DNA from 3 places in the Haloactinospora alba genome. Region 1 is predicted to be linked to each of the others. Evidence: predicted binding sites of a transcription regulator. Region 1 holds the regulator's gene; each other region holds the start of a gene.
What was found. Region 1 encodes HrcA, which represses chaperone genes, less so after heat shock. Its sites were predicted from a motif close to TTGGCACTCTCNNNNNGAGAGTGCCAA; they were not measured.
Positions count from the first base shown of each region.

Region 2: groES (co-chaperone GroES) is a predicted target of HrcA. The motif match lies at 5,935-5,961, and genes of this name have one in related genera.
Region 3: groL (chaperonin GroEL) is a predicted target of HrcA. The motif match lies at 3,885-3,911, and genes of this name have one in related genera.

Region 1 is NZ_VFQC01000001.1:1,011,637-1,021,237, reverse strand. Features, by position in the region: gene FHX37_RS04705 (hypothetical protein) at 1-45, shown strand, start outside; gene FHX37_RS04700 (16S rRNA (uracil(1498)-N(3))-methyltransferase) at 144-887, opposite strand; gene dnaJ (molecular chaperone DnaJ) at 925-2,076, opposite strand; gene hrcA (heat-inducible transcriptional repressor HrcA) at 2,077-3,090, opposite strand; gene FHX37_RS04685 (DUF3097 domain-containing protein) at 3,426-4,268, shown strand; gene FHX37_RS23440 (DUF4870 domain-containing protein) at 4,712-5,371, shown strand; gene FHX37_RS04675 (DUF4870 domain-containing protein) at 5,481-6,107, shown strand; gene hemW (radical SAM family heme chaperone HemW) at 6,122-7,354, opposite strand; gene FHX37_RS04665 (MOSC domain-containing protein) at 7,391-8,044, opposite strand; gene FHX37_RS04660 (LacI family DNA-binding transcriptional regulator) at 8,261-9,280, opposite strand; gene FHX37_RS04655 (glycoside hydrolase family 13 protein) at 9,382-9,601, shown strand, end outside.
Region 2 is NZ_VFQC01000001.1:3,252,115-3,261,715, forward strand. Features, by position in the region: gene FHX37_RS14560 (hypothetical protein) at 1-309, shown strand, start outside; partial or broken gene FHX37_RS23645 (DUF397 domain-containing protein) at 366-521, opposite strand; gene FHX37_RS22915 (hypothetical protein) at 660-800, opposite strand; gene FHX37_RS14570 (ribbon-helix-helix domain-containing protein) at 868-1,071, shown strand; gene FHX37_RS23905 (hypothetical protein) at 1,083-1,217, shown strand; gene guaB (IMP dehydrogenase) at 1,388-2,875, opposite strand; gene shbA (RNA polymerase sigma factor ShbA) at 2,997-3,629, opposite strand; gene groL (chaperonin GroEL) at 3,806-5,413, opposite strand; gene groES (co-chaperone GroES) at 5,520-5,828, opposite strand; gene FHX37_RS14595 (class I SAM-dependent methyltransferase) at 6,023-7,264, shown strand; gene FHX37_RS14600 (apolipoprotein A-IV repeat region-like domain-containing protein) at 7,638-9,601, shown strand, end outside.
Region 3 is NZ_VFQC01000003.1:162,107-171,707, reverse strand. Features, by position in the region: gene FHX37_RS21280 (LLM class flavin-dependent oxidoreductase) at 1-404, opposite strand, end outside; gene FHX37_RS24015 (maleylpyruvate isomerase family mycothiol-dependent enzyme) at 464-1,828, opposite strand; gene groL (chaperonin GroEL) at 2,080-3,717, opposite strand; gene FHX37_RS21260 (MoaD/ThiS family protein) at 4,044-4,322, opposite strand; gene thrC (threonine synthase) at 4,399-5,670, opposite strand; SAM riboswitch class I at 5,683-5,824, opposite strand; gene FHX37_RS21250 (alpha,alpha-trehalose-phosphate synthase (UDP-forming)) at 6,092-7,531, shown strand; gene FHX37_RS21245 (GrpB family protein) at 7,770-8,351, opposite strand; gene FHX37_RS21240 (SAM hydrolase/SAM-dependent halogenase family protein) at 8,444-9,283, opposite strand; gene FHX37_RS21235 (DUF3263 domain-containing protein) at 9,353-9,601, shown strand, end outside.

The DNA of each region.
Region 1 (9,601 bases):
AGCGGCACGTCCCAGAAGGACACGACCCAGCAACCACCGGAATAGCGGACGCGTCCGGTGTCCGGTGCGCCTCTCCCGCCGACGGGCGGACGTGCGGCCTGGGGGTTTCCGTAGCGCGGGACACGGCAGCGCGGCGGCGAGGGTTACCAGCGCTCGCAGCGTGTCTGGAGGACGGAGAGCGCCGCCACCCCGGCCGTGGAGGTACGCAGCACCGTGGGGCCCAGTAGTGACCGCACCGCTCCGGCAGTGTCGAAGGTCCGCAGCTCAGTGTCGGTGAACCCTCCCTCGGGGCCGACCACGAGCACGATCCCACCGGACTCGGCACTGTCCCCGGGCACCACCAGCTCGGACAACCGGTGACCGGATTCCTCGTGCAGGACGATTCCGAGGCCGGAAGCGCTGATCAGGGAAGCTACCCCGTCCGTGGTCGCCGGTTCGGTCACCTCGGGTATGCGGCTGCGACGCGCCTGTTTGGCGGCTTCCCTCGCCGTGGCCCGCCACTTGCCCAACGCTTTGGGGACACGCTCGGGCTTCCATCGGGTCACGCACCGTTCGGCCGACCATGGGACGATCGTGTCCACACCGACCTCGGTCATGCTCTCGACGGCCAACTCTCCCCTGTCTCCCTTGGGCAGAGCCTGCACCACGGTCAGCCAGGGACACGGCACCGGGTCGGTCGCCCGCTCCTCGACCGCGCAGACCAGGGTGTCCTTGCCCACCTCGGTCACCATGCAACGAGCGCGCGTACCCGCACCGTCAGTGAGCTGCACCACGTCTCCGGCGGAGAGGCGACGTACCGTCGCAGCGTGTCGCCCCTCCGCGCCGGAGAGCACCACCCGTTCGGTGTCGAGCTCCCCGGCGCCAGTAACGAAGACCGGAGGTGTCACGCGTTCCCCTCTTGTTTCGCCACGTACCGCATCCCGACTACCGGGAACTGAACGCGCCGCGCAGTTTGGAGAAGAAGTTCCCGTGTCCGGGACTGAACTTGCCGGGCGGGTGGTCCTCGCCCCGCAGCTCGGCGAGCTTGCGCAGCAACGACTCCTGCTCCTCATCCAGCTTGGCGGGTGTTTCGACCTCGACCTGGATCTTGAGGTCACCACGTCCCCCACCGTCAAGGTGCCGGGTTCCGCGGTCCGGGAGCGTGATCACCCGCCCGGAGCTGGTGCCGGGACGCAGGTCGATCTCCTCGGTCCCGTCCAGCGTGTCGATCGTGAGCGAGGCGCCCAGCGCCGCCGCTGTCATCGGGACGGTCACGGTGCAGTGCAGGTCGTCCCCGTGACGTTCGAAGGTCGAGTGGGGACGCTGCACGATCTCCAGGAAGATGTCGCCGCGCGGCCCCCCGTTGGGGCCCACCTCACCCTCACCGGCGAGCTGGATCTGGGTTCCGTCCTCGACACCCGCGGGAATCTGCACCTTACGGGTGACTTTTTCCTGGACGCGACCCTCACCGGCGCAGTCGCCGCAGGGGTTGGTGATGATGCTTCCCTGCCCGGAGCACTGTGGACAGGGACGTGTGGTCATGACCTGGCCAAGGAAGGACCGAGCCACCTGGGACACCTCGCCACGTCCCTGGCACATGTCACACGTGTGGCGCTTACTTCCCTTGGCCGCGCCCTCACCCTGACAGGTGTCGCACAGGATCGCCGTGGGGAACGTCACGTCCTTCGTGACACCGAACGCCGTCTCCGCAAGGTCGAGTTCGACACGCACCTTGATGCTGCGTCCACGGCGGCTGCGCTCGCGGGGGCCGCGGCCTCCGCCCGCCTGTCCACCGAAGAAGGCGTTCATGATGTCGTCGAAGGGGAAGCCCGACGCGCCGAAGCCGCCGGCCGAGCCGCCGCCTCCGCCCCCGGAGGGAGCGAACGGGTCGGCGCCCATGTCGAACATCCGACGCTTGTTCTCGTCGGAGAGAACTTCGTAAGCCTGGGTTACTTCTTTGAAGCGGTCCTGTGTTTCCGAGTCGTCGGGATTGACATCCGGATGCAACTCACGGGCAAGGCGCCGGTACGCCTTCTTGATCTCATCCTGGGTCGCGTCCCGACGCACACCGAGGATCTCGTAATAATCTCTGGCCACTTACTGCCCCGCCAAAATCGAACCGACATACCGAGCCACAGCGCGTACTGCTCCCATCGTTCCGGGGTAGTCCATCCGGGTAGGGCCGACCACGCCGAGCTTGGCAAGCGACTGGTCCCCAGCCCCGTATCCTGCGGAAACGATCGAAGTGGACCTCAGCCCTTCGTGGGAGTTCTCCGCGCCGATGCGTACCGTTAGCATGGACGGATCACCTGCCTCACCGAGCAAACGGATGAGGACCACGTTTTCTTCCAGCGCCTCCAGTACCTCCCGCAGGCTAGCTGAAAAGTCCATCCCTGCGAGATTGGACGTTCCTCCGAGCACCACCTTCTCGTCGCGTTTCTCCACGACGCTCTCCAGCAACTCGGACAGCACTGATGCGGTCATCGGCCGGTCGTCTGGGGGCATCTGCGAGGGAAGCTCAGTCACAGCTGACGGAACGTCCTCTAACCATCTACCCGCCAGGGCCCGGTTCAATACGTGGCCCAGGTTCTCCACGGCCTCTTCCGAGACCTGCTCGGCTCCGTCGACCACCCGCTGCTCCACCCGACCAGTGTCGGTGATGAGCACCATCATCACCCGCTGGTTCCCGAGCGGGACGAGCTCTACGTGCTGCACCGCCGACCGGGTCAGGGAAGGGTACTGAACGATCGCGACCTGCTGGGTGAGCTGGGCGAGCAACCGCACGGTACGCCCAACGATCTCGTCCAGGTCGACGGTTCCGCTCAGGAACGACTCGATCGCACGCCGCTCCGCCACGGACAACGGTTTCACCGTGGACAGGCGATCCACGAACAGACGGTACCCCTTGTCTGTCGGGATCCGTCCCGCACTGGTATGCGGTTGGGCGATATATCCCTCTTCCTCGAGAGCGACCATCTCGTTACGTATCGTCGCCGAGGAAACCCCGAGGCTGTACCGGTCGGCGAGTGCCTTCGAGCCTACTGGCTCGTTCGTAGCCACGTAGTCCTCGACGATGGCACGCAGAACCGCGAGTTTGCGGTCGTCGAGCACGCGCTCACCTCCTGGCACTCTATCGTCTCAAGTGCTAATTCTATGTTGCTGTGCAAAGCCGACGCTGCCCAGGGCGGCTCTCCCGGCCCTCGGGGCAGGACAGCGGACCCCGCGGCGTTCCCGGTTGCCGCGGGAACACCCGTCAGTACGGGCCCGTGTCCGGTCTTTCCCACTGTCCGTTCCCGTTCCCGCCCGGGTGCCATTGCCATACGACGGGCACGGCCGCAACCCCGCTGACACGCGGGCGGGAGGAACCCCGCCTACCAGCGGGACACACGTGTCTCTTCTCATTCATCGCCCGCCGACAACGGCTGTGTTCAGTAGAATCCGCGGCTGTGCGCACGAATCCGGGAAAGAACTATGGCAGCGACGTTCTGGCGGGGGAATGGCGGCGCCCCCGCAGGGGGAGTGTTCCCGAGATCCCCGCCGAGCAGGGGCTGGTCGTCGAGACAGCCGACGAACGGTTCTGCGGTGCCATTGTCGGCTGGGACAAGAACACTGTCACCGTGGAGGACCGGCACGGTAGACAGCGGGTGTTCGACCTGGCCCCCGCGGCCTTCCTGATGGACGGCCGCCCGGTCACGGTGGTCCACCCCGCCCCGGAGGCCACTGGTCCCGCACGCAGCGCCTCGGGGTCACTCGCTGTTCCGAGCGCCCGAGCCCGCGTTGCCAGGGAGAGCCGGATCTACGTGGAGGGTGTGCACGACGCCGAGCTGGTGGAGAGGGTCTGGGGACACGACCTGCGGGTCGAGGGCGTGGTCGTGGAGTATCTGGAAGGGATCGACCACCTTCCCGCGGTGATCGACGAGTTCGCTCCGTCTCCGCAACGGCGGCTTGGTGTTCTTGTGGACCACCTCGTTCCCGGGTCGAAGGAAAGCGCGATCGCCGAGCAGACCCGTTCCGAGCATGTCCTGGTCACGGGCCACCCCTTCGTCGACGTCTGGCAGGCGGTGAAGCCGTCCTCACTGGGAATCAGCGCGTGGCCCGAGGTACCGCGTGGAGTTCCGTGGAAAGAGGGGGTACTCAACGCCCTGGGTTGGGACACGGACCCCCCGACGGCGTGGCGGCGTATTCTCGCCTCGGTACGATCCTTCGCGGATGTGGAACCTGAGCTTCTGGGGCGCGTCGAAGAACTGATTGATTTCGTCACCGATCTCCCAGCGGAGGGGGAGCAGTAGTCTCAGCTGCGAGAAGGGCACTGGTCCGTGCCATGATTCACCCGACGGTTCCGGCATGGTCACGCGGCGCTGGCACCGTGGGTCCTCGTGCGGGGACCGGAGGGACCGCCGGTGGCCTGGTCAGCCGCACACGTCGGTCGTAACCGTTGTGAGCCGCCGGGAAGGGAGGGACCGGTGGAGCCGTTCCAGCCGGCGCGATCCCCGAGCCGAAAGTGTTCTCCCCTCGTCCACCGGTACGTGCTCTGCCCACGGTCACCGCTTGTACCGTCGACAGTCCGGACGACTTCGTCCACACTGCCAGAAAGGAGAAGGGCGTTCCCTCCCCGCCGTGCGCAGCTCGGCCTCACGCCCCGAAACGCTGATGAGTGAGACCCCACCGAACCAACCGCCGCCACAGGAACCGCCCGCCAACGGACATCCCGCTCCCGGCCCGCAACAGCCCGGTGGATATCCGGACCACACGCGGTCGGGGTCCGGGGGGCAGCCGGGGCAGGGCCCTTCCCCGCAACAGCCTCCGCAGGGCTACCAACAACCCGCCCCCAACCACCCGGGGGGGCGCCTACCCGCCACAATCGCCACAGGGCTACGGGCAACCCAGCGGCGGGCAGTACCCGCAACAGCCGCCGCAGGGCTACGGACAACAGCCCGCTCCCAACTATCCGGGAGGCGAGCAGTACGGTTACCCACCACAGCCACCACAGGGCTACGGGCAACCCAGCGGCGGGGCTCCCGCGCCCCAACAGGCGGGAACCGCCGAGGACCCCACCTGGGCCATGCTCGCTCACCTCTCCGGTGTGATCCTGGCGTGCCTGGGATGGTTGCCGGCGCTCGTCGTGTACGCGGCCCGGAAGAACCAGTCGGGCTTCATCCGGAGCCACGCGAGCGAAGCGCTCAACTTCCAGCTCACGCTACTCATCCCCTACGTCCTCTCCACGGTCGTCTACCTCTGGCTCGGAATGTACTTTCCGGACATCTCCTGGATCGGCTCCGTACTCATCGCGGTGTTCTGGGTGCTGTCCATCCTGTTCGGGGTTCTCGCTGCTGTCAGCGCCAACAGGGGGAAGTGGTACCGCTACCCGGTGGCGATCCGAATGGTGAGATAGCTCCCCGCCGCCCAGTGCGGTCGGGGCGGATCAGCCGTGCCGGCGATGTCGGCACGGTGGACCACAGTCCGGTGCTGTGCTCCAGCGCCACGGTTGAAGGAGGAAACACATGGGTTACCCGAACCCCCCGAACTCGCCATACGGGGGGCATGGCGACCAGAACCAGTACCCGGGCGGTTACGCTCCGCCACCGGGAGGGGATCCCGGTTACGGTTCCGGACCGCAGCCCAGCCAGGGTGGTTGGCCGGCTCCCCCACCCTCGGGCCCGCAACAGCCCTATCCGCAGCAGGGACAGCCGGGGCAGTACCAGCAGCAGCCCGGACAGTATCCCGGCCAGTATCAGCAGCCCGGGCAGTACCCGATGCAGTACCAGCAGCCCGGCCAATACCAGTACCAGCAGCAGCCCGGTGGGATGCCCTCCTCGGACGATCGCACGATGGCACTGCTCGCGCACCTCGGCGGCCTGCTGTTCTCCCTGCTCGTTCCGCTGGTGCTCTACCTGGTGAAGAAGGACGAGTCACAGTACATCAAGCACCAGGCGGCCCAGGCGTTCAACTTCAGCGCCACCGTCCTGATCGGCTACTTCGTCTCCGGGTTGCTGTCGATCGTCCTCATCGGCCTCGTGCTGCTCCCGATCGTCATGATCGTCCACCTCGTTTTCGCGATCCTCGCCGCGATGGCGGCGAACAAGGGCGAGTGGTACAAGTACCCGATCGCCATCCCGATGCTGAGCTGAGTGTGGGAAGCCCGTCAGGTCAGTTCACGAACAACGGCGTCCGCCAGTAGCCGTCCCTGCCGGGTGAGCACGGCACGGCCCCGCGCGTGCGCCTGCGGGTCCAACAACCCGTCGTCGACCGCACGGGCCGCCGCCGCTCGCCCGGCGCTCTCCAGCAGGTCCAGGGGGCAGCCTTCGGCGATGCGCAGTTCCAACAGGATCCGCTCGAAGCGCTGCTCCTCCTCGCTGAGGACCTCCCGTGCCTGGCCGGGGCTACGGTTGCCGGCGAGCCGGGAGGCGTAGGCCGCGGGATGCTTCACGTTCCACCACCGGGTTCCTCCCACGTGGCTGTGCGCACCCGGCCCCACACCCCACCAGTCCCCTCCGGTCCAGTACAGCCGGTTGTGCCTGCTCCGCCCCGAGGTGCCGTGCGCCCAGTTGGACACCTCGTAGGGCTGCAGGCCGTGCTCGGTGAGAAGTGAGTCGGCCGTGAGGTAGCGGTCGGCCAGTGTGTCCTCGTCAGTGGGCGAGATCTCGCCGCGCCGCACGCGCGCCGCCAACCGGGTCCCCTCCTCGATGATGAGGGAGTAGGCGGAGACGTGGTCGGGGCCGGCGGCGAGTGCCGCGCGCAGGGACTGCCGCCAGTCCTCGTCACTCTCCCCGGGAGTCCCGTAGATCAGGTCCAGATTGACGTGCTCGAACCCCGCGTCGCGCGCCCATCCGACACAGGTCTGCGGGCGCCCCGGAGTGTGGGTGCGGTCCAGCACCTCCAGAACGTGGGGTTGGGAGCTCTGCATACCGAACGAGACCCGGTTGAAACCGGATTCCCGCAGCCGGGACAGGTACTCGGGGGTGACGGTCTCCGGGTTCGCCTCCGTGGTGACCTCCGCGTCGTCCCGCAGCCCGAACTCGGCGTCGACCGTGGCCACAATCCGGCCGAGGTCGGCCGCGGGCAGCAGCGTTGGGGTGCCGCCGCCGACGAACACCGTACTTACCGGGATCTCGGCCTTCCCGAGTACCTCGCGCGCGAAGCGGATCTCGGCGGCGGCGAGGTCGGCGTACGTCTCACGCGAGGCGGTCGCACTCCCGTCCGCGGAACGCAGCTCCTCCGCGGTGTAGGTGTTGAAGTCGCAGTAACCGCACCGGGTGACGCAGAAGGGGACGTGCACGTACACGCCGAACGGTCGTTCCCCGACCCCGGCGAGCGAGCGTTCGGGCAGGGCACCGTCTTCGGGTACGGGATCGCCGTCCATGGCAACGTTGGGCATACTTCTCAGTGTGGTCCATGCTGGCCACCGCCTCGGTCAGCCGTTCGAGAGCTGTCTCTCCAGCTGGGCGGCCGTGCGTTCCCAGGAGGGCGAGCGGCCGGGGATCCGCAGCACGCGGCGCAGCAGGTCGAGGTCGCGCTCGTAGTAGGCGCGGAAGGCCGCCATCACGGTTATCCCGTGCGCGGGACGGTGTACCACGGTGACCCCGTCCCCGGCGGCGAGGCTCCCCTCCTCGAGCACCCGCAGGTAGACACCCGTCCGTCCCTCCTCGGTGAACCGTTTGGTCCATCCCGCTTCCGCCAGCCATGCCTGGAAGACACCGCACGGTGTCCGAGGGAGTGTGGCCTCCAGCAGAACGGTGCCGACGCGCCACCGCTCACCGATCAGAGCAGCGTTGACGTCGAGGCCGGCTGTGGTGAGGTTCTCTCCGAAGGCACCGTCCCCGAGCCTGCGACCGAGCCGCTCCTCCCACCGGTCGAGCCCCTCGCGGGGATAGGCGTAGACCGCCTGGTCCCGTCCGCCGTGGTGCTCGAGGTCGGCCTGGGAGTCACCCGCGACTCCCTCCTCATACACACCGACGCGGCCTGTCACGGGGGTCTTGTCGATAGCGGTGCGTTTCAGCCGTCCCGCCCAGGCCGCCTCGGCCACCCGGCCAACGTTCACCGACCGCACGACGCTTGGTGGAGCCATGGCGCAAGGGTACGGTGCCGCAGTCCCGGGCGGGAAACGAATTCTTCCGTCCCGGCTAGTCCTGTTTTCGGACGCTTGTCCTGCTGCGCGCCGCCCCGGCACCCCGCCCGGCGGCGTTCCCGCCGGGCGGCGGAGGGTCCGCTCCGCCTCCCTGACCGGCCGTGCCGGGCGGCACCGGAGACGCCGCTCGCGGCGAACAGCGTCTGGGAACAGGCTCTAGGCGGCCTCCTCCGGGACCGCTCCGGTGGAACCGCGCACCACCAGTTCCGGGTCGAAGAGGTACTCCGCGCGGGCGCTGTTGGTGGCGTGGCCGTCGATCCCGTCACACAGCGCGCTGACGGCCGCCAGCGCCATCGACTGCACCGGTTGGCGGACAGTGGTCAGCGGCGGGTCCGTGAACGCCACGAGCTGGGAGTCGTCATAGCCAACCGCCGAGAAGTCCTCCGGAACGGACATCCCGCGCTGGCGTGCGGCACGGATCGCACCCAGCGCCATCATGTCGGATCCGCACACCATCGCGGTGGCGCCCCGCTCCAGTAGCCGGGCGGTCGCCGCCTGTCCGCCCTCTACCCCGAACAGGGACAGTTCCACCATGTCCGTGTCGGACAGGCCGTTGCGTTCCATGGCCGCGTGGTATCCGGCGAGCTTGCGGCGTACCGGTACGTAACGCTCCGGGCCGCTTGTGAAACCGATGCGGGTATGGCCCAGTGCGGCGAGGTGGTTGACCGCCAGTTCTCCCGCCTGCCGGTCGTCGCACGATATGAACACCGCCGGAACATCGTCGCTGTAGCCGTTGACCAGGACGATCGGCAGTCCCTGCGCCGCCAGTCTCCGATAGCGGTCGTGGTCGGCGTTCGTGTCGGCGTGGAGCCCGGATACGAAGATGATCCCGGATACGTTGCGTTCCAGCAGCAGCTCGACGTACTCGTCCTCGACGACACCGCCGGGGGTCTGGGTGCAGAGCACGGGGGTATAACCGTGCCGTGCCAACGCGCTCTCGGCGGCTTGGGCGAACATCGGGAAGACGGGGTTCTCCAGTTCGGGAACGACCATTCCGACGAGTCCGGCGGAACGTTTGCGTAACCGTGCGGGGCGCTCGTAGCCAAGCATGTCCAGGGCGGTCAACACGGCTTTGCGCGTTTCCATCCCCACACCGGGCTTGTCGTTGAGCACCCGGGAAACCGTCGCTTCGCTCACACCCGCGTGCTGTGCGAGATCGGCCAGTCGTGGACCCATGGGAGTACCCTATTCCACTTCCTTCGACACAGTTGTTGCAAATTATGGGTAATCTTGCGCAAGAAATTTCATAGCGCCCGTGAGGTCGCAGGAGGACGTTCATGTCGTTACCAACCGCAGCAGCAACCGCACCGCAGCAGGGGTGGTGGCGCGACGCCGTCATCTACCAGATCTACGTCCGCAGCTTCGCCGATGCCAACGGTGACGGTGAGGGGGATCTTCGCGGCGTCCGTCAGCGCCTCCCCGAGCTCGCCTCCCTCGGCGTGGACGCCATCTGGCTGACCCCGTTCTACGTGTCCCCACTGGCCGACGGCGGCTACG
Region 2 (9,601 bases), 2.2 Mb from region 1:
GCCCGCGGCCGGCAGCGCCCCTACGGCGAGAACGCGTCCCAGGCGCGGCGGGATCTCACGCGCAGTCTGGAGAGCTACAGGACCGAGCCCAGCAACGACCACCATCTGGAGCTGCTCCACGACATCTCCAGGAGCCTGCACGAGCATCTCCGTGTCCAGGCGGAGGCGGCCCAGGAGCAGCGGGACCAAGCCCACCAGGCCCAACGGGACTCGACGGTGTCCCGGAGGATCGCGCTGGCCAGCATGGTCTTCGGCGCGGCGGGGTGGATCGTGGCCCTGAGCCAACTACTCCTCGACGCGTTCGGATAGCCGCGCCTTCCCGGCTACCGGCGCCCCGTCCTCAGAGGAGGGAGCCGGCACCGGCCTCACAGCTCACCGCGACGCACGCTGGCCAGGAACACGTTCCACTCCCGGGCGGGAACCGACACCCGGTCGCCCTTCCGATGCTGGGTGTCCCGCATCCACACACGCCGAGGCTGCTCCGCAACCTCAAGGCAGTTTCCGCCATCCGGCCCCGAGTAGCTGGATTGATGCTATTCAAAGCTCATCTTCAGAGTCCTTCCGGAAAAGCTCGAATCATCCCAGTCGACTCCTGTGGTGACAACGCCCCACGTTCGGTAGATGCGAAGACCGTACCGAGGACCTCAACTTCTTGGAGATCATCGGAGAGTTCTCCCCAGTGCGCTCTCTGCATAGGAAATTTCCCCCTCCACGCCCTCCAGGATGAGCTTGTCCTCGGTGGTCACCTCGGCCTGGGAATAACGGTCCTTGGAGGACGACCGGCCACGCATCTCCCCCATCGAGCACAGCGTTACTCTCGAACGCGCCTCTTTTATCCGGATTCCCTTGGAGTGGCACCATCAAGGTATGCCGATAGCGCCCCGCCTTTCCGACTCCGAAGCGGCCGCCCTGCGCAGTCTCGCCGAACGCGAGAACCGTTCGCTGCAGGACGTCGCCAGAGAGGCGATCCGCGAGTACGCGGAGAACCGCAGTAGGACTGAACTGCTCGACCAGATCCTCGATGAGGAACTCCCGCGCTACGCCGAGGCGCTGGAACGGCTCGGCCAGTGATTTATCTGATCATGCCCGGGTTTATCCACGCCGCCGAACGGACGTTCGGAGGCGAGACCGTCATCCGCAACCACGGGTTACTCGCCTCGGCACTGGCTCGACCACAGGCAACGGTCTTCGGTAAACGTGCCGACACCCGCCTGTAGGAGAAGGCCGCGGCTGTGCTCCACTCCCTGGCCCGCAACCACAGGGGAGCCGGTCCAGCTCATCGGCGGTCTCACCTTCCCCAGCACACCGGCCACGCTAAGTGCCGGGCGCGCCCCTTATCTCCCGGAGACGGCGCGCCCGACGGCACACGGCCGCCAAGGACCACGTCTCACCCCTGGTAGTTGGGGGCCTCCACCGCCATCTGGATGTCGTGCGGGTGGCTCTCCTTCAACCCGGCGGAGGTGATCTGCATGAGCTGGCCGTGCTCGCGCAGATCGGCGACGGTGCGGGTTCCGGCGTACCACATGGACTGCCGCAGCCCACCGGTGAGCTGGTGCGACACCGCGTGCAGCGGCCCCCGGTAGGGAACCTTGCCCTCGACACCCTCCGGGATGAGCTTGTCCTCGGTGGTCACCTCGGCCTGGGAGTAGCGGTCCTTGGAGAAGGAGCGGCCCCGCATCGCCCCCAGCGAGCCCATGCCCCGGTAGGTCTTGTACTGCTTGCCGTTGATGAAGATGAGCTCGCCCGGGCTCTCCTCCACACCGGCGAGCAGGCTGCCCACCATCACGGTGCTCGCGCCGGAGACGAGGGCCTTGGCGATGTCACCGGAGTACTGCAGACCGCCGTCGGCGATCAGCGGCACCCCCGCCGGCCCGGCCGCCTTGGCGCTCTCCATCACGGCGGTGACCTGCGGCGCCCCCACACCGGCGACGACCCGGGTGGTGCAGATGGAGCCCGGCCCGACACCGACCTTGACCCCGTCGGCGCCGGCGTCGATCAGCGTCTGGGCGCCGCCGCGGGTGGCGATGTTGCCGGCGACCACGTCCACACGGGAGTTGGCCTTGAGCTTGGCGACCATGTCGGCGACACCGCGCGAGTCTCCGTGGGCGGTGTCCACCGTCAGGAAGTCCACGCCCGCCTCCACCAGGGCCCGGGCACGCTGCTCCCCCTCGGGCCCCACCCCGACGGCGGCGCCGACGATGAGGCGGCCGTCGGCGTCCTTGGTGGCGTCCGGGAACTGTTCGCGTTTGATGAAGTCCTTGACGGTGATCAGCCCGCGCAGCCGGCCGCGTTCGTCCACCAGCGGCAGCTTCTCCACCTTGTTCTCGCGCAGCAGCCGGTAGGCCTCGTCCCTCTCGACGCCGACCGGTGCGGTCACCAGCGGCATCGGTGTCATGACGTCGCGGACCTCGCGGCTGCGGTCCTCCTCGAACCGCATGTCGCGGTTGGTGACCATTCCCACCAGACGCCCCTCGGCGTCGGTCACCGGTGCGCCGGAGATGCGGTAGTGGCCGCTGATCTCCTCCACGTCGGCCAGGCTGTCGTCCGGGCGGCAGGTGACCGGGTCGGTCACCATGCCCGCCTCGGAGCGTTTCACCAGGTCGACCTGGTCCGCCTGCTCCTCGGTGGTCATGTTGCGGTGCAGTACTCCGGCGCCGCCCTGGCGGGCCATGGCCACGGCCATCCGGGCCTCGGTCACCGTGTCCATCGCGGCCGACAACAACGGGATACGCAGCTCGATATTGCGCGAGAGGCGCGTTCCGGTGTCGGCTTCGCCCGGCTGCAGGTCCGAATAGGACGGCACCAGCAGAACGTCGTCGTAGGTGAGCCCCGGCGGCAGCACCTTGCCGCCCTCCCCAGTGAACAGCTGCGTCATCAGCATCTCCAACCACTCGCGCCTGTAGTCTCATCCTAGGACGCCAGTGGAGGGGTGCGGTGCCCAATCCCGAGGTCGTGACCGCCGGAGGCGTGTGGGCACGGCCACCCGCCGGCGCCGGTCAGCCGAGCCGGTCGAGGGGACCGCTCGCCGCCAGGTGGCGCAGCCGGGTGAGGGCGCGGTGCTGGGCGACCCGCACCGCCCCGGCGGACATGCCCAGGGCGTGGCCGGTCTCGTCTGCTGTGAGTCCCGCGATCACCCGCAGCACCAGCAGCCGCCGCTGCTGGTCGGGGAGTTCGTCCAGCAGGTCGCGCGCGTGTTGGGAGTCGAGGGCGCGGACCGTGGCCTCCTCCGGGCCGGGCCGTTCGTCGGGGTGGTCGGGGACGGTGTCGGTGGGGAGGTCGGCGCGGGAGGTCTTGCGTAGCGCGTCGGCGACCTTGTGTGAGGCGATGCCGTAGACGAACGTCGCGAACGGGCGCCCCATGTCCTGGTAGCGCGGCAGCGCGGTGAGCAGCGCGATGCACACTTCCTGGGCGACGTCGTCGGAGTGGTGGGTGGCGCCGGAGACGCGTGCCAGGCGTGCCCTGCAGTAGTTGAGGACCATGGGGCGGACCTCCCGGATGAGGGAGTCCACCGCACCGTGCTCGCCCCGGAGCGCACGCGAGGTCAGGCGGTTGAGTTCCGTGTCGTTCGTTTCGCGCCGGGTGGGCGTTCGTTTGGCGCGGCCGTCCCGCGCGGCGCGTCGATCGGTCACATCTGGAATGGTGCCCCGCACAGTGGACTCACCCGGCACAGTCAGAGGCTACAGAATGGTCACATTTCACTGTAAGGGCGGAAACACACACGTGTGCCCCGGGAGTGTTCCCGGGACACACATGGTAGGAGCTCACGGCTCGGCGGGCGCTGTGCCGCGCTGCCGCGCCGGAGGTATCAGTGGCCGTGTCCGTGACCGGACTCGGACTCCTCCTCTTCCGGCTTGTCCACGACCAGCGCCTCGGTGGTGAGCAGCATGCCGGCGATGGACGCGGCGTTCTCCACCGCGGAACGGCTGACCTTGACCGGGTCGATGATGCCCTGGCTCATCAGGTCGGCGTACTCGCCGGTGGCGGCGTTGTAGCCCTGGCCCTTGCCGAGCTCGGCGATCTTGTGCGTGACGACGTAGCCCTCGGCGCCGGTGTTCTCCGCGATCCAGCGGGCCGGCTCCTGCAGCGCGCGGCGCACGATGGCCGCGCCGGTGGCCTCGTCGCCCTCCAGGTCGATCCCGTCGAGCGCGGAGGCGGCGTGCACCAGGGAGGCACCGCCGCCGGAGATGATGCCCTCCTCGATCGCGGCGCGGGTGGCCGAGATCGCGTCCTCCAGACGGTGCTTCTTCTCCTTGAGCTCGACCTCGGTGGCGGCACCCACGCGCAGGACGGAGACGCCGCCGGCGAGCTTGGCGAGCCGCTCCTGCAGCTTCTCCCGGTCCCAGTCGGAGTCGCTGGCCTCGATCTCCTTCTTGATCTGGCGGACCCGGTCGTCCACGTCGGCCTGGTTGCCCGAGCCGTCCACGATCGTGGTGTCGTCCTTGGTGACCGTGATGCGGCGGGCGTTGCCCAGCACGTCGAGGTCGGCGTTCTCCAGGGTGAGGCCGACCTCCTCGGCGATGACCTGGCCGCCGGTGAGGGTGGCGATGTCCTGCAGCATCGCCTTGCGGCGCTCGCCGAAGCCGGGCGCCTTCACCGCGGCGACGTTGAGCTGGCCACGGATCTTGTTCAGCACGAGCGCCGCCAGGGCGTCACCCTCGATGTCCTCGGCGATGATCAGCAGCGGCTTCTTGCTCTGGGCGGCCTTCTCCAGCAGCGGGAGCAGCTCGTTCAGGTTGGAGATCTTGCCCTGGTTGATCAGGATGTTCGCGTCCTCGAGCACCACTTCCTGGCGCTCGTTGTCGGTCACGAAGTAGGGCGAGACGTAGCCCTTGTCGAACTGCATCCCCTCGGTGAAGTCGAGGTCCAGCCCGAACGTGGGCGACTCCTCCACGGTGATGACGCCGTCCTTGCCGACCTTGTCGAAGGCCTCGGCGATCATGTCACCGATCTGCTCGTCCTGAGCGGAGTTGGTGGCCACGTAGGCGATGTCACCGCGCTCCTCCACGGAGCGGGCGTTGTTCACCAGCGTCTCGGAGACGGCGCGCGCGGCGGCGTCGATGCCGCTCTTCAGCGACATCGGGGAGGCGCCGGCCGCCACGCTGCGCAGGCCCTGGTGCACCAGCGCCTGAGCGAGAACGGTGGCGGTGGTGGTGCCGTCGCCGGCGGCGTCGTTGGTCTTGGTGGCGACCTCCTTGACGAGCTGAGCGCCGAGGTCCTCGTAGGAGTCCTCCAGCTCGATCTCACGCGCGACGGTCACGCCGTCGTTGGTGATGGTGGGTGCGCCGTACTGCTTGTCGATCACGACGTTGCGGCCGCTGGGGCCCAGGGTCACCTTGACGGAGTCGGCGAGGTGGTCCACACCCCGCTCGAGGGCGCGGCGGGCCTCGTCCTCGAATTCCAGGATCTTCGGCATAGTTACGAGTCCTCGCAAGTACGTGGGAATCAAAAACCGCCCCGCCCGGCGTCGCGCCGGCCGGGGCGGGAGGTCATGTCAATGACGCCGGGAAGCGCGGTCGGCGCTACTTCTCGACGACCGCCAGCAGGTCGCGGGCGGAGAGCACGAGGTAGTCCTCGTTGTCGTACTTGACCTCGGTGCCGCCGTACTTGCTGTACAGGACGATGTCACCGACCTTGACGTCCAGCGGGGTGCGGTTGCCGCTGTCGTCCAGGCGGCCCGGCCCCACGGCCAGAACCTCGCCCTCCTGCGGCTTCTCCTTCGCGGTGTCCGGGATGACGAGGCCGGACGCGGTGGTCTCCTCGGCCTCGAGCGTCTTGACAACGACGCGGTCGTCAAGGGGCTTGAGTACGGTCTTGGTGGCGGTCGACACGGTTGTGACCTCCCCCTCCATGGTCAATGATCCGAAACGGCACGCTAGCTAAATGGGGCGACCACGGCGGCCTGCCGTCGCGGGTGCCAGACCGGCCTCGTCGCGATTAGCACTCTACCTTGGCGAGTGCCAGTATGGAACATTAGTCGGGCCCACACGGCTCGTCAAACAGCGGATAACAGGAGAGCAACCCGGTGACGAGCGACCCATCAGCGGCACTGCAGGCCCTGCGCACCCCGGATGGGCAGCGGCTACTCGGCGCGGTGAGCGCCGCGGACGCCGCGGCCGATCCCCTGGCTGCGGCGACCCGACTGCGCCGCGATCCCCACGCGCGCGCGGCCGCCGGCGACGACGGCGCCGACGACGTGGCCGCGGCGGCGCTGACCCAGATCCGGCTGCGGGACCGGGCACGCGCGAAGTTCGGCGATGAGGCCGAGGCGATGTACTTCACCACCGACGGGTTGGAGCAGGCCACCCGCCTGACCGTGGCCCGGCACCGGGCCGGGAGGTTCGCCTCCGCCCTGGCACCGGGTTCGCTCGTCGCGGACGTGTGCTGCGGCATCGGCGCCGACACGCTCAGCATGGCGCGTGCGGGACTGGCGGTGGAGGGCGTCGACAGCGACCCGCACACCGTGGCCGTCGCCAACGCCAACATCGACGCGTGGGGCGTGGGCCAACGCGCCACGGCACGCGTGGCCGACGCGGAGGCGCTCGACGCGGGCGCCTACGACGCCGTGTTCTGCGACCCGGCCCGCCGGGGCCAACGGGGCCGGGTGTTCGACCCCGACGCCTACTCGCCGCCGTGGTCGACCGTGCTCGGGCTCGCCCGCGGCGCGCGCGCCGCCTGTGTGAAGGCCGCCCCCGGGATACCGCACGAACGCGTCCCCGAGGGGGCCCACGCGGAGTGGGTCTCGGTCAACGGGGAGGTGAAGGAGGCGGCCCTGTGGTTCGGCGCCCTGGGTGGTTCCGGGCGCCGGGCCACACTGCTGCGGGAGGGCTCCGCGGAGCCCGCGACACTCACCAGCGCGGCCGAGGAGGACTCCGCGCCCGTGGCCGCGCCCGGACGCTACCTGTACGAACCCGACGGCGCGGTGGTGCGCGCGCACCTCGTGGCGGCCGCCGCCCGCGAGGTCGACGGAGCCCTGCTGGACCCGCACATCGCCTACATCACCGCCGACCGGCTCGTGGCCACCCCGTTCTGCCGGGCCTACGAGGTCACCGACGTACTGCCGTTCTCGGCCAAACGGCTCCGGGCCGTGCTGCGGGAGCGGAGGGTCGGGACGGTAACGATTAAGAAACGCGGTTCGGCCGTGGACGTGGACAAGCTCCGCCGCGACCTCAAACCCTCCGGGCCGAACTCCGCCGTTGTGGTCCTCACCAGGATCGACGACCGCCCGGTGTGCCTGCTCTGCAAAGACGCCGCCTCCGCCCGGTGACGACGTGTCCGGGGTCACCGGCCGCCGCGGGCGTGACCGCGCCCCGGCGGCGTACTAACGTGACTCACGCGGGCGGCTGCGAAAATCCCGGATCTTTGGCACTTGGCCCAGGCAGCCAGGGCCTGTGTCGTTAAACTGGCCCCGCTGAATCCTTCCCCTCTCATCGCGGGTTTGTCCGACGGAACCACCGGGCGGTCGACAACAAGTGGAGTGTTCGCCATACGTCGTCGCTGCACCATCACGGAACGCCAGGGAACAGCTCCCGCCTGTGGCGCCCGCGCCGGTGCGCTCCCGGAGCCCGCCGGGATCCGTCGAGAACACCATCCATCCGCGGCCGAAACCGGATGGGCGTCAGACCAAAAGGAGCACCTCGGTGGAACAGACCAACCAGGACTTCCTCAACGGAGGAGGCCAGACCGGGATCTCCGACCGAATGCGGGATCTCCTGTCCCGAGCCGCGCAGGACCAGGCCTCCGAGCAGAAAACGCAGGGGGCGGTCAGCGAGGAGATGCGCCAGCGGCTCGAGGGCATGGAGTGGCTGCTGCGCGAGTTCCGCGAGCGTGAGTTCGCGGCGCTGTCCGAATCGGTCGCGACGATCCAGACCCGTGTGGACGAGCTCGCCTCGCGCCCGCCGGAGTGGGCCGAGACGCTGGCGGAGCACATCGAGTCGGTCGGTGAGCGGGTCAAGCCCCTCAGCGAGATCCCGTCGATGCGGGAGGACATCCACGGCATCGCCGGGAACCTGGAGACCACGCTCTCCCGGCTGCAGACGGTCGCCGACGCGGGCGAGCGGACCGAGAGCCAGATCGAGGCGCTGACCACCCGCGTGGAGGAGCTCGCTTCCAACGTGCAGGAGCGGTTCGCGCGGCTCGACGAGGCGATGGCCTCGCTCACCTCCCGCGCCGAGGCGCTGGAGAGCTCCCTGAGCACCACCACCGAGCGTCTGGACTCCCACCACGAGACGTTGACCACGACGATCTCCGAGGGCCGGGAAGCGCTGGAGCAGGCCGTCAGCGACGGCAAGGAAGCCCTGGCGGCCACCGTCAACGAACGCCACGACACCCTCGCGACAACCCTCCAGGACCAACACACCACCGTCACCAACAAACTCGACACCACCGAAGAAAACCTCCGCACCACCACCAACGAGACCCACACCGCCCTCACCAACAAACTCGACGAGAACCGGGCGGCGCTGGAGCAGGCCGTCAGCGACGGCAAAGAGGCCCTGGCGGCCACCGTCAACGAACGCCACGACACCCTCGCGACAACCCTCCAGGACCAACACACCACCGTCACCAACAAACTCGACACCACCGAAGAAAACCTCCGCACCACCACCAACGAGACCCACACCGCCCTCACCAACAAACTCGACGAGGTCAACAACGCCCTCGCGGCCAAGGCCGACGAGCAGCACGAGGCGGTGGCGTCCAAGGTCTCCGAGGGGGTCAGCCGCCTCAGCACGCAGGCCGAGGAGAACCACGCGGAGGCCACGGCCGCGGTCGCCGACGCGAACAACGCCGTCGGCAAGCTCACCGAGACCACCGAGGAGAAACTCGGGGAACTGCGCGGCCAGCTGCAGGACCGGCTCACCGAGCTCAACGAGCAGCTGGAACTGCACCGCGCCGACGTGCGGGACCGCGACGACCAGCACCGCGAACACCTGGCCGCCAAGCTGGAGGAGAACACCCAGAGCCTGCGCGCCAAGGCCGAGGAGGACCTCGCCGCGACCACCGCGGCCCTCGAGGAGCTGCGCGGGTCGGTGGAGGAGAGCGTCAACACGCTCAACACCAGGACCGACGAGCAGCACACCGTCGTCACCGGACTGTTCGAGGAGCACCGGAGCTCGGTGCACGAACGGCTCGACCAGCACGAGAAGGACCTCACGGAGAAGGTCGACCAGCACGGCAAGGGGATCACCGAGAAGGTCGACCAGCACTTCACCAGCCTCAGCGGCGACTTCGAGCACAAACTCGGCCGGCTGAGCGAACGGTTCGACACCTTCGAGGGACACTTCGACGGCAGCTTCGAAGGTGTGGAGGGCAAGGTCGACGGTGTCGACGGACGACTCGACGGCATCAACGGGCGCCTGGAAGGCATCGAGGGCCGGGTCAACGGCGTCGAGGGCCAGTTCGAAGGGGTCAACGGCCACATCACCGGTGTGGACGGCCGGCTGGAGGCGGTCGACGACCGGCTGGAGGCGCTCAACCAGCGCCTCAGCCAGCTCCCCGCGAACATGGAGGTCAGCGAGCTGCACCGCCGGCTCACCGAACTTGCGGAGCGCCCGCAGGTCGACCACTCCGACAAGCTCGCCGCGATCGACCAGCGGCTGGT
Region 3 (9,601 bases), on a different contig from region 1:
CCGAAGCCCTCGGCGTCGTCCTTGCTGGTGCCCAGCGCCCGGCGGATGCCGCCGGTGAACGCCAGCGACCGGCCCAACCCCATGTCGATCCGGCCCGGGTGCAGCGACTCCAGCACGCCGAACTGTTCCGCCACCACCAGCGGGCGGTGGTTGGGCAGCATCACCCCGCCCGTTCCGGCGCGGATGCGGTCGGTCGCGGCGGCGATCGCGGCGGTGAGCACCGTGGGGGCCGTCCCCGCCACGCCGGGGACGCTGTGGTGTTCGGAGACCCAGAAGCGGTGGTACCCCAGCGCTTCCGCCTGGCGTGCGAACCGGACCGTGTCCCGCAGCGCCCGCGGCTGGCTCGTGCCCGCGCGGTTGCTGGACCGGTCCAGAACCGAGAGTCGGGTGGAATCCGCTATCACACCGCGGTGCAACACACACGCGCACGCGAAATTCCCGGATCGACCCGGGTGCGGCGGTTTCACGCCATGGGCGGCAACTCGGGTACGGCCGAGGCGGCGTCGGCGACGCGTTGCCCGTCGCGGTAGGCGGCGAGCCCGTCGGCCCCGGCCCGGCCGGACAGCCAGGCCACCAGGGCGGCGGCAGGGCCCTCCACGGTCAGTTCCGGACCCTCGTGCTCGGGGACGCCGTACTCGCGGCGGGTGTCGGTGGTGACCAGCCGCAGACGGTGCGCCTCGCCGCTGCCGGGGCGCGTGAACCGTTCGGCCAGGGTGGACAGTTCGTGTGCGACGAAGTCCGCGGGCCAGTGGCCGGGGGTGTATCCCGCGTCCAGGTCCACGTGGTGGTACTCCAGTTCCCGCAGCCGGAACCACGGCAGCGAGCTGGCCGGGAGGACGCTGCCGGAACGCATCCGCACCGCGAACGTCCAGGCGTCCTGCGGCAACGTGTCGACGGTGCGGGCGAACTCCTCCGCCGTGGCGCGGAGGTCGGCCAGCTGGTCGGCCAGCGGCCTGGGCGCGCCCTCCTCGATGTCGCTCTCCCGCGCCTCGGGCCCGGCGTACATCGGGACCTGCTCGCCCCTGCCGGCGCCGGCGAGCGTCCCGGTGAGGGCGTCGGCGTTGCGCGCCAGGTGGGCGAGCACGTGGCCGCGGGTCCAACCGGGGCACAGCGACTCCCCGCCCAACCGTTCGGGGGTGAGCTCGGCGGCGGTGGCCGTCAGCCGCTCGGTGGCGGCGGTGACGGCGGAGAGGACCTCGCGCGGGGAGTCGGGGTCGAGGGCGGGTTCGGTCATGGGGGGGCTCCTGTGGCGTCGGCGTCGCGGCGGGAGAACGGTTTCCCCGGCCCGGGAGGGAACGGTACCGAAGGCCGACGGGTTCGGGGGACCGACCCTCCGGGAGGGTTCAGACGTCGACGCTCTCCCCGGGACGCAGGCGGCGGAGCTCAGCGCCCGCGCGTTCGCTCTCCCGCTGGAGCACGTTGTCCAGCACCATGGCGCCCCACTCGTTGATGAGCCCGTCGTGGACGGCCCCGCCTCGCGCAGGTAGGTGAGCATGGCGGGGACGGTGAGCCACGGTGCCTGGCCCGGTACCAGCAGGGTGGGGGCGTCGATGACCGTCAGCGCGTCGCCGGGGTGGAACACCTCGCCGTCCACGAGGAAACCGACGTTGTCCGCCGGTTCCGTGTCGGGGTGGCTGTGGTGGTGCTTCTCTCCCACCACGGTGATGTCGAAGCCCGCGACCGACAGCGTGTCGCCGTGGGTGACGAGGACCGCTGAGACGCCGTCGAACGCCTCGGGTTCGGGGGTGAGCGCCCCGGGGTCGATGGTGACGGCCCCGGATTCCTTCTCCAGCCGCACGCAGGCGTGCCCGTACTTGGTGATCCGCACGTCCGCGCCCCTCCCCGGCCGGTGGTGTCCCGTCCCCGCGGCGCCCTCCGCTCCCCCCGCGGAACGCGGCGCGGAGGAGGTGGCGCGCCGGCGGCATCCTACCCCCGCCCCCGCCGCACGGCCGGTGGGGACGGGTCGGGAGCCGCGGGGACGGGACAAGCGAAACGGGCGGCCCTGGTACGGGGCCGCCCGTTCGCCACAGTGCGCGGGAGGCGCAGCTAGTCTTCGGGGTTCCGCCGGTGGCGGGGAACTTAGAAGCCCATGCCGCCCATGCCGCCGGTGGGGTCGCCACCGCCGTCCTGCTGTCCGCCCTTCTCGGGCTTCTCGGCGATGACGGCCTCGGTGGTGAGGAACATGCCGGCGATGGAGCCCGCGTTCTGCAGCGCGGAGCGGGTCACCTTGGTCGGGTCGATGACGCCGTCCTTGAACAGGTCGGTGTACTCGCCCGAGGCGGCGTTCAGGCCGACGCCGGCGTCCAGGTTCTTCACCTTGTCGGCGACAACGCCGGGCTCGAGGCCGGAGTTGTGCGCGATCTGCTTCAGCGGCTCCTCGATGGAGCGGCGGACGATGTCGGCACCGACCGCCTCGTCGCCCTTCAGGTCCAGCTTGTCGAAGGCGGCGACGCCGGCCTGCAGCAGCGCCACACCACCGCCGGGCAGGATGCCCTCCTCCACGGCGGCCTTGGCGTTGCGGACGGCGTCCTCGATGCGGTGCTTGCGCTCCTTCAGCTCCACCTCGGTGGCGGCGCCGGCCTTGATCACCGCGACACCGCCGGCCAGGCGGGCCAGCCGCTCCTGCAGCTTCTCGCGGTCGTAGTCGGAGTCGCTGCGCTCCATCTCGGCGCGGATCTCGTTGACCCGGCCGGAGATGGCGGTGGCGTCGCCGGCGCCGTCCACGATGGTGGTCTCGTCCTTGGTGACGACGACCTTGCGGGCGGTGCCCAGCATGTCAAGCTCGGTGTTCTCGAGCTTGAGGCCGACCTCCTCGGTGATGACCTGGCCGCCGGTCAGCACCGCGATGTCGCTGAGCTGGGCCTTGCGGCGGTCGCCGAAGCCCGGTGCCTTGACAGCCACGGACTTGAAGGTGCCGCGCATCTTGTTGACCACCAGGGTCTGCAGCGCGCCGCCCTCGAGGTCCTCGGCGATGACCATCAGCGGCTTGCCGGCCTGCAGGACCTTCTCCACGACCGGCAGGAACTCGTTGTTGTTGGAGATCTTGGAGTTGACGATGAGGATGTAGGGGTCCTCGAGAACCGTCTCCATGCGCTCCATGTCGGTGGCGAAGTAGGGCGAGATGTAGCCCTTGTCGAAGCGCATGCCCTCGGCGAGCTCCAGCTCCAGCCCGAAGGTCTGCCCCTCCTCGACGGTGATGACGCCTTCCTTGCCGACCTTGTCCATCGCCTCGGCGATGGTCTCGCCGATCTGGGGGTCACCAGCGGAGATGGAGGCGGTGGAGCCGATCTGCTCCTTCGTCTCCACACCCTTGGAGATGTTCGCCAGCTCCTCGCTGATGCGGGTCACGGCGGACTCGATGCCGCGCTTGATGCCCACCGGGTTGGCACCGGCGGCGACGTTGCGCAGACCCTCACGCACCATCGCCTGGGCCAGGACCGTGGCGGTGGTCGTGCCGTCACCGGCAACGTCGTCGGTCTTCTTCGCGACCTCCTTGACGAGCTCGGCGCCGATCTTCTCCCACGAGTCCTCGAGCTCGATGTCCTTTGCGATGGACACGCCGTCGTTGGTGATGGTGGGGGCGCCCCACTTCTTCTCCAGAACGACGTTCCGGCCCTTGGGGCCCAGCGTCACCTTCACGGCGTCCGCGAGCTGGTTCATGCCGCGCTCGAGGCCGCGCCGGGCTTCCTCGTCAAACGCGATCAGTTTGGCTGCCATAGACTTCTTGTCCTCCCGAGACCGGGCTGATACGCGAAGGAACGAGCCGACGCCCGCGACGGACGACCGCGGCACCCTCACAGCAACCCCGTCTGCCGGAGACCGCGGCCTCATCGTCTCGATCCTGGGCTTAGCACTCCTGCATCCGGAGTGCTAACGCTTCTTTTTTAGCACTCTCCCGGGGAGACTGCAAACGTCGTGTCCACGGTAACGCCGTCGGCGAACCCGCAGGACACCTCACCCGCGCACACGAAAACCCGCGCCCGTGTCGCGTTCACTCACGGGCGCGGGTTGACAGGTTGCCCAGCGGGGCGCGCGGCGCGCGGTCAGCAGCCGCCCGCCACCGCCGGGATGATCGAGACCTGGGTGCCGTCCGCCGTCGCGGTCTCCAGCCCCTCGGCGAACCGGACGTCCTCCTCACCCACGTACACGTTGACGAACCGGCGGATCTTACCGGAGTCGTCCACGATCCGGTCCAGGATTCCGGGGTAGTTCGCCTCCAGGTCGGCCAGCACGGCCTTCAGGTTCTCCCCCTCGGCCGTCACCTGCGCCGCGTCCTTGGTGTAGCTGCGCAAGATGGTCGGGACACGGACATTAACGCTCACGGTCACTCCTCGGATGGTTGGCAGCCGGCGCGCGGCCGGCGTTCGGGCGTCCGGCGCTCGCACCGCGACGACGCGGTCAGAGCAGCCCGGCGTCCTTGAACGCGTCCAGGGACGGCGCGAGGGTCGCGGTGACGCCGGAGTCCACCGCGTCCAGGGTCTTGAGGCCGTCGCCGGTGTTGAGCACCACCGTCTCGGCCTCCGGGTCCAGCGTCCCCTCGGCGAGCAGCGAGCGCAGCACGCCGGTGGTGACGCCGCCGGCCGTCTCGGCGAACACGCCCTCGGTCCGGGCGAGCAGCTTCATCGCGTCCACGATCTGCCCGTCGTCCACGTGCGCCACGGCGCCACCGGTACGGGCGCAGACGTCCAGGACGTAGGGGCCGTCGGCGGGGTTCCCGATCGCCAGCGACTTGGCGATGGTGTCCGGCTTCACCGGCTGGACGACGTCGTGGCCCCGCTCCCAGGCGCCGGCTACGGGTCCGCACCCGCTGGCCTGGGCACCGAAGATCCGGTACGGGCGGTCCTCGACCAGCCCGGTCTTGATCAGCTCCTGGAAGCCCTTGTCGATCTTGGTGAGCTGGGAACCGGACGCGATCGGTACGATGATCTGCTCCGGGAGGCGCCACCCGAGCTGCTCGGCGATCTCGTAGGCCAGCGTCTTGGAGCCCTCCGCGTAGTAGGGCCGCAGGTTGACGTTGACAAAGCCCCAGCCCTCACCGGCCGGGTCTCCGATGAGCTCGGAGCAGAACCGGTTGACGTCGTCGTAGGTGCCGTCCAGCGCCACCACCTTGCCGCCGTACACGGCCGCCATCACGACCTTGCCCCGCTCCAGGCCGGCCGGGATGAACACGCACGACTCGAAGCCGGCGCGGGCTGCGGCGGCGCCGATCGCGCCGGCGAGGTTGCCGGTGGAGGAGCACGACAGGGTGGTGAACCCGAACGTGCGGGCCGCCTCCACCGCCATGGCCACCACCCGGTCCTTGAACGAGTGCGTCGGGTTGGCGGAGTCGTCCTTGACGTGCAGCGAGCGCATCCCCAGTTCGCCCGCGAGCCGGTCGGCGGCGACCAGCGAGGTCAGGCCCGGGTTCATGTTCGGCAGTTCGGCGACGTTGCGCGGGACCGGCAGCAGGTCAGCGTACCGCCACATGTTGGCGGGACCGCGCGCGATGGCGTCCCGGGTCACACGGGTGCTGTCGAACTCGTAGGCGATCTCGAGCGGGCCGAAGCAGAACTCGCACGCGAAACGCGGGCCCAGCTCGTAACGGTGGCCGCACTCCCGACAGGACAGGGCCGCGGCGGGGCCGAAAGCGTCGTTCGCCGTCGGATGGGGTTCGGTGGCGACAGTCGCCATGCGAGGCGTCTCCCCTCATCTTTCCGCGGAACCGATCTGGTACCGGGCCGGAGTTGGCACCTGCCAGGCGGCCTCGCAATTTCCGCGAGAAGCGCGCGCCTAGGTGGTTGCCGGGGCTTCGCAGGGCCGGTCCCTCCACCCCTCTGGATGAGCAATATGAAATTTGTTGCGGATCCGGTTCGGATTCGCGGGTCACCCTAACCCACGGGGTGTCCGTTTTTCCACCAATCGTGACGCGGGTAACACCCCCGCGTCCCCGCCGGTCGCGCGCACCCGCCGGCGTTTCGGCCCGCACAGCGGGTTTGCGGCCCGGCCGCGGAGGCGACACCGACAACACCTACCGTGGCCGCCGCGCTCCCCACAGGGAGCGGTCGGCACCCGCGGACAACGACACGATCTCACGTGAGAGGTGGGCACTCAGGTGGACAAGGCGCAGCTCCTCATCGCTTCGAACCGGGGTCCGGTCTCGTTCGTACACCGACAGGACGGTTCCCTGGAGCACCGGCGTGGCGGCGGAGGCCTGGTAGCCGGGATGAGCTCGGTCGCCACCGAGTCCGACGCGCTGTGGGTGTGCGCGGCGCTGTCCGACGCCGACCGGGAGGCCGCGGCGGCCGCGCCCGACGGGCGGATCGACCACACCGGTCACGCCCCGGAGGGGATGCGGGTACGGATGCTGGACATTCCCGCGGACACGTTCGCCAGCGCCTACACCTCCGTGGCGAACTCGACCCTGTGGTTCGTCCAGCACATGCTGTACGACGTCCCGAACAAACCCGCCTTCGGTAGTGGCTTCCGGGCCGACTGGGAGCGGTACCGCGAGTACAACACCGCGTTCTGCGAGGCGCTGCTGCACGGTGCCGCCGGCGACGCCCGCGTGGCCGTGCAGGACTACCACCTCTCCCTCGTGCCGTGGATGCTGCGCCAGCGCCGCCCCGACCTGCGGATCACGCACTTCTCGCACACCCCCTGGGCTCCGCCCGAGTACTTCCGGCTGCTGCCCACCGACGTCGCGCGGGAGCTGTTGGAGGGCATGCTCGGCGCGGACCACCTGGGGTTCCACAGCCCCCGCTGGGCCGACGCGTTCCTGGACTGCTGCGCGGCGTTCCTCAACGTGGCCGTGGACACTGCGGCCCGCACCGTGGAGTTCGGCGGCCGCGTCATCACCGTGGGGGTGCACCCGCTGGGGGCCGACCCGGGCGACCTGCGGGAAAGGGCCGCCGCCGCGGACGTCACCGAACGCCGCGAGACGCTGCGGCGCCGCGTGGGCGACCGGAGGACCATCGTGCGGGTGGACCGCACCGAGCTCTCCAAGAACATCGTGCGCGGGTTCGCGGCCTACCGTGAGCTCCTCACCACTCGCCCCGAGTGGCGCGGCGCGGTCACCCACCTCGCCTTCGTCTACCCCAGCCGGGGCGACGTTCCGGAGTACCGGGAGTACACCGAGACGGTGCGGAGCATGGCCAAGGAGATCAACGACGAGTTCGCCACCGCCGAGTGGACCCCGCTGGTTCTGGAGATGGACGACGACTTCCCCCGGTCGCTGGCCGCCTACCGGATGGCGGACGCGCTGCTGGTGAACCCCGTCCGGGACGGTATGAACCTGGTCGCCAAGGAGGGGGTCACGGTTTCCGACGACGGGTGCGCGCTGGTGCTGTCCACCGAGGCGGGCGCGGCCGACGAGCTCGGCGCGGACGCGCTGCTCGTCAACCCGTTCGACGTCACCGAGACGGCCAACGCCCTGCACGCCGCGCTGTCCATGCCCCGACAGGAGCGCGCCGCGCGCTGCGGGCGCCTCGCCGAGGCCGCCGCCGCGGCACCCCCGCAACGGTGGTTCACCGAGCAGTTGCGCGCGCTGCGCTGACGCGCCGGCGGTGCGGGGACCGGCTCCCGCCCGGCGGGCGCTCGCCCCACCGCGAACGGCGTCCACCGGACAGCCTAGGTCCTGTTTTTCGGGCGCTGTTCGTCGCGAGCGGCGTCTCCGGTGCCGCCCGGCACGGCCGAGGAGGGAGGCGGAGCGGACCCTCCGTCGACCGACGAGAACGCCGCCGGGCGGTGTGCCGGGGCGGCGCGCAGCAGGACAAGCGTCCGAAAAACAGGACCTAGGTGTCGGGGGCGCGGGCGAGGATCGCCTCCACCACGTCGGACTTGGCCTCGGCGTACTCCCGCGCGCTGTGCCAGTCGTACCGCGCCAGGTCCTGTTTCGCCCGGTCGTAGACCGCGCGTTCGTTCTCGTCGGTGCGTAGCCGGTCCCGGAACAGCAGCATCCGCTCCGCCTCCGGGGCTCCCTCGGTGAGGACGTACAGGGTGGCGTTGACGTCGGGACCGCGGAACGTGCGGCGTCCGCCGCGCTGCGGTTCGCGGGCGAGCAGCGTGTAGCCGGCGTGTTCCAGTGCCGGGCGGTACCGGTCCTCGTCGGTGGCGTCGGCCACCAGCAGCAGGATGTCCACGCACGGGTGGGCGCTCAGTCCGGGGACGGCCGTGGAACCGACGTGTTCGATGCGTAGCGCACGGGCGCGGAGGGCGCCCCGGACCCGGTCCGCCTCCCGGCCGAACAGGTACGGCCATTTCGGGTCGTAGTCCGACAGTTGGACGCGGCCGTCGGCCAGGGCGGGGCTGTCGCGTACCGCGGCGGTGTCGTCACCGCGCATGGGCAGCGGCTGGGTCCTATCGCTGGAGGGCATGGCCAAAGCGTCCGGGTGACGGGGTGCGGCCGTCAAGTCGGCGACCACCCGGTGAGACGCCTCCCCCGCCGCGGAAGGACGGTTTCGGCACGTCACACCGGGTTGGCGGGTATTTCCGAAACCGGGACCAGGTCCACCGGGTCTCCCGCGCGCAACCCGAACCCGTGGGCGGCGTCCCCGCCGTTCTGCGCGAGGGCGAGGTAACCGGCCGAGTCCGTGAGCAGCAGTGGTTGCCGGTGGGCGACCGAGGCGAACGTGTCGGCGACGGGCACCGTCCACCGGTTCCCGTGCGCGCGCACCTCCACCCGCTCGGGGGTGCCGCCGGGAACCGTCCGGCTGAGGTCGCTGGCGAACACGCTCAGCTGGCAGTTCCCGAACCGGTCCACAGCCCGCACCTCGCCGCCGGCCGCCGTACCGGAGACCTCACGCCGCGGCGCGGGTAGACGCACGGGGTCGGCCAGTTCCGGCCCCACCTCGGACAGGGGTGTTCCGGCGGCCACACTCGCCCCCACCGGGGCGTAGATGTCCCGGCCGTGGAACGTCGCCGACACCGGGTGCCGCCAGAGCCCCGGTTCGGTCAGCTCGTGGCAGGCCTCGGCGCCTCCCAGGGCGTCGGCCGCCCACATCAGCACCCCGTTGTCGGGCCCGACGAGCACGTGTCCGCCCGCGGCCACGGCGATGCTGCGCCGGCGGGTCCCCACCCCCGGGTCGACGACGGCGACGTGCACGGCCGGCGGGAGTTCGGGGACGGTTTCGGCCAGCACGGCGGCCCCGCGCCGCACGTCCCCGGGGCCGATATCGTGGGTGATGTCGATGACGCGCGCTGTCGGGGCACGTTTCGCCATCTGGCCGTGGCAGATGGCGACGAAGCCGTCCGCACGCCCGTAGTCGGTCAGGAAGGAGAGGCAGCTGTAGCCGTTGGCTGTGGTCATCGTTCTTCTCCGTCCACGAGTACCGGGCCACTACCATGAGTCGCGCTGAGCCGGACGAGGAGGCGCCCCATGTCAGACACCGTGCATTTCGACCCCGAGGCCCCCGACCCCGCGGCGCAGGCGACACCACCAGAGGTACCACCGCCCGCCGAGGAACCGGAACTGAGCGAGCGCGAGCGGCGGATACTCGAGTTCGAGAGCCAGTGGTGGAAGTTCGAGGGTTCCAAGGAACAGGCCATCCGGAGCACGTTCGACTTCTCCCCCACGCGCTACTACCAGCTGTTGAACGCTCTCGTCGACCGTCCGGAGGCACTCGCC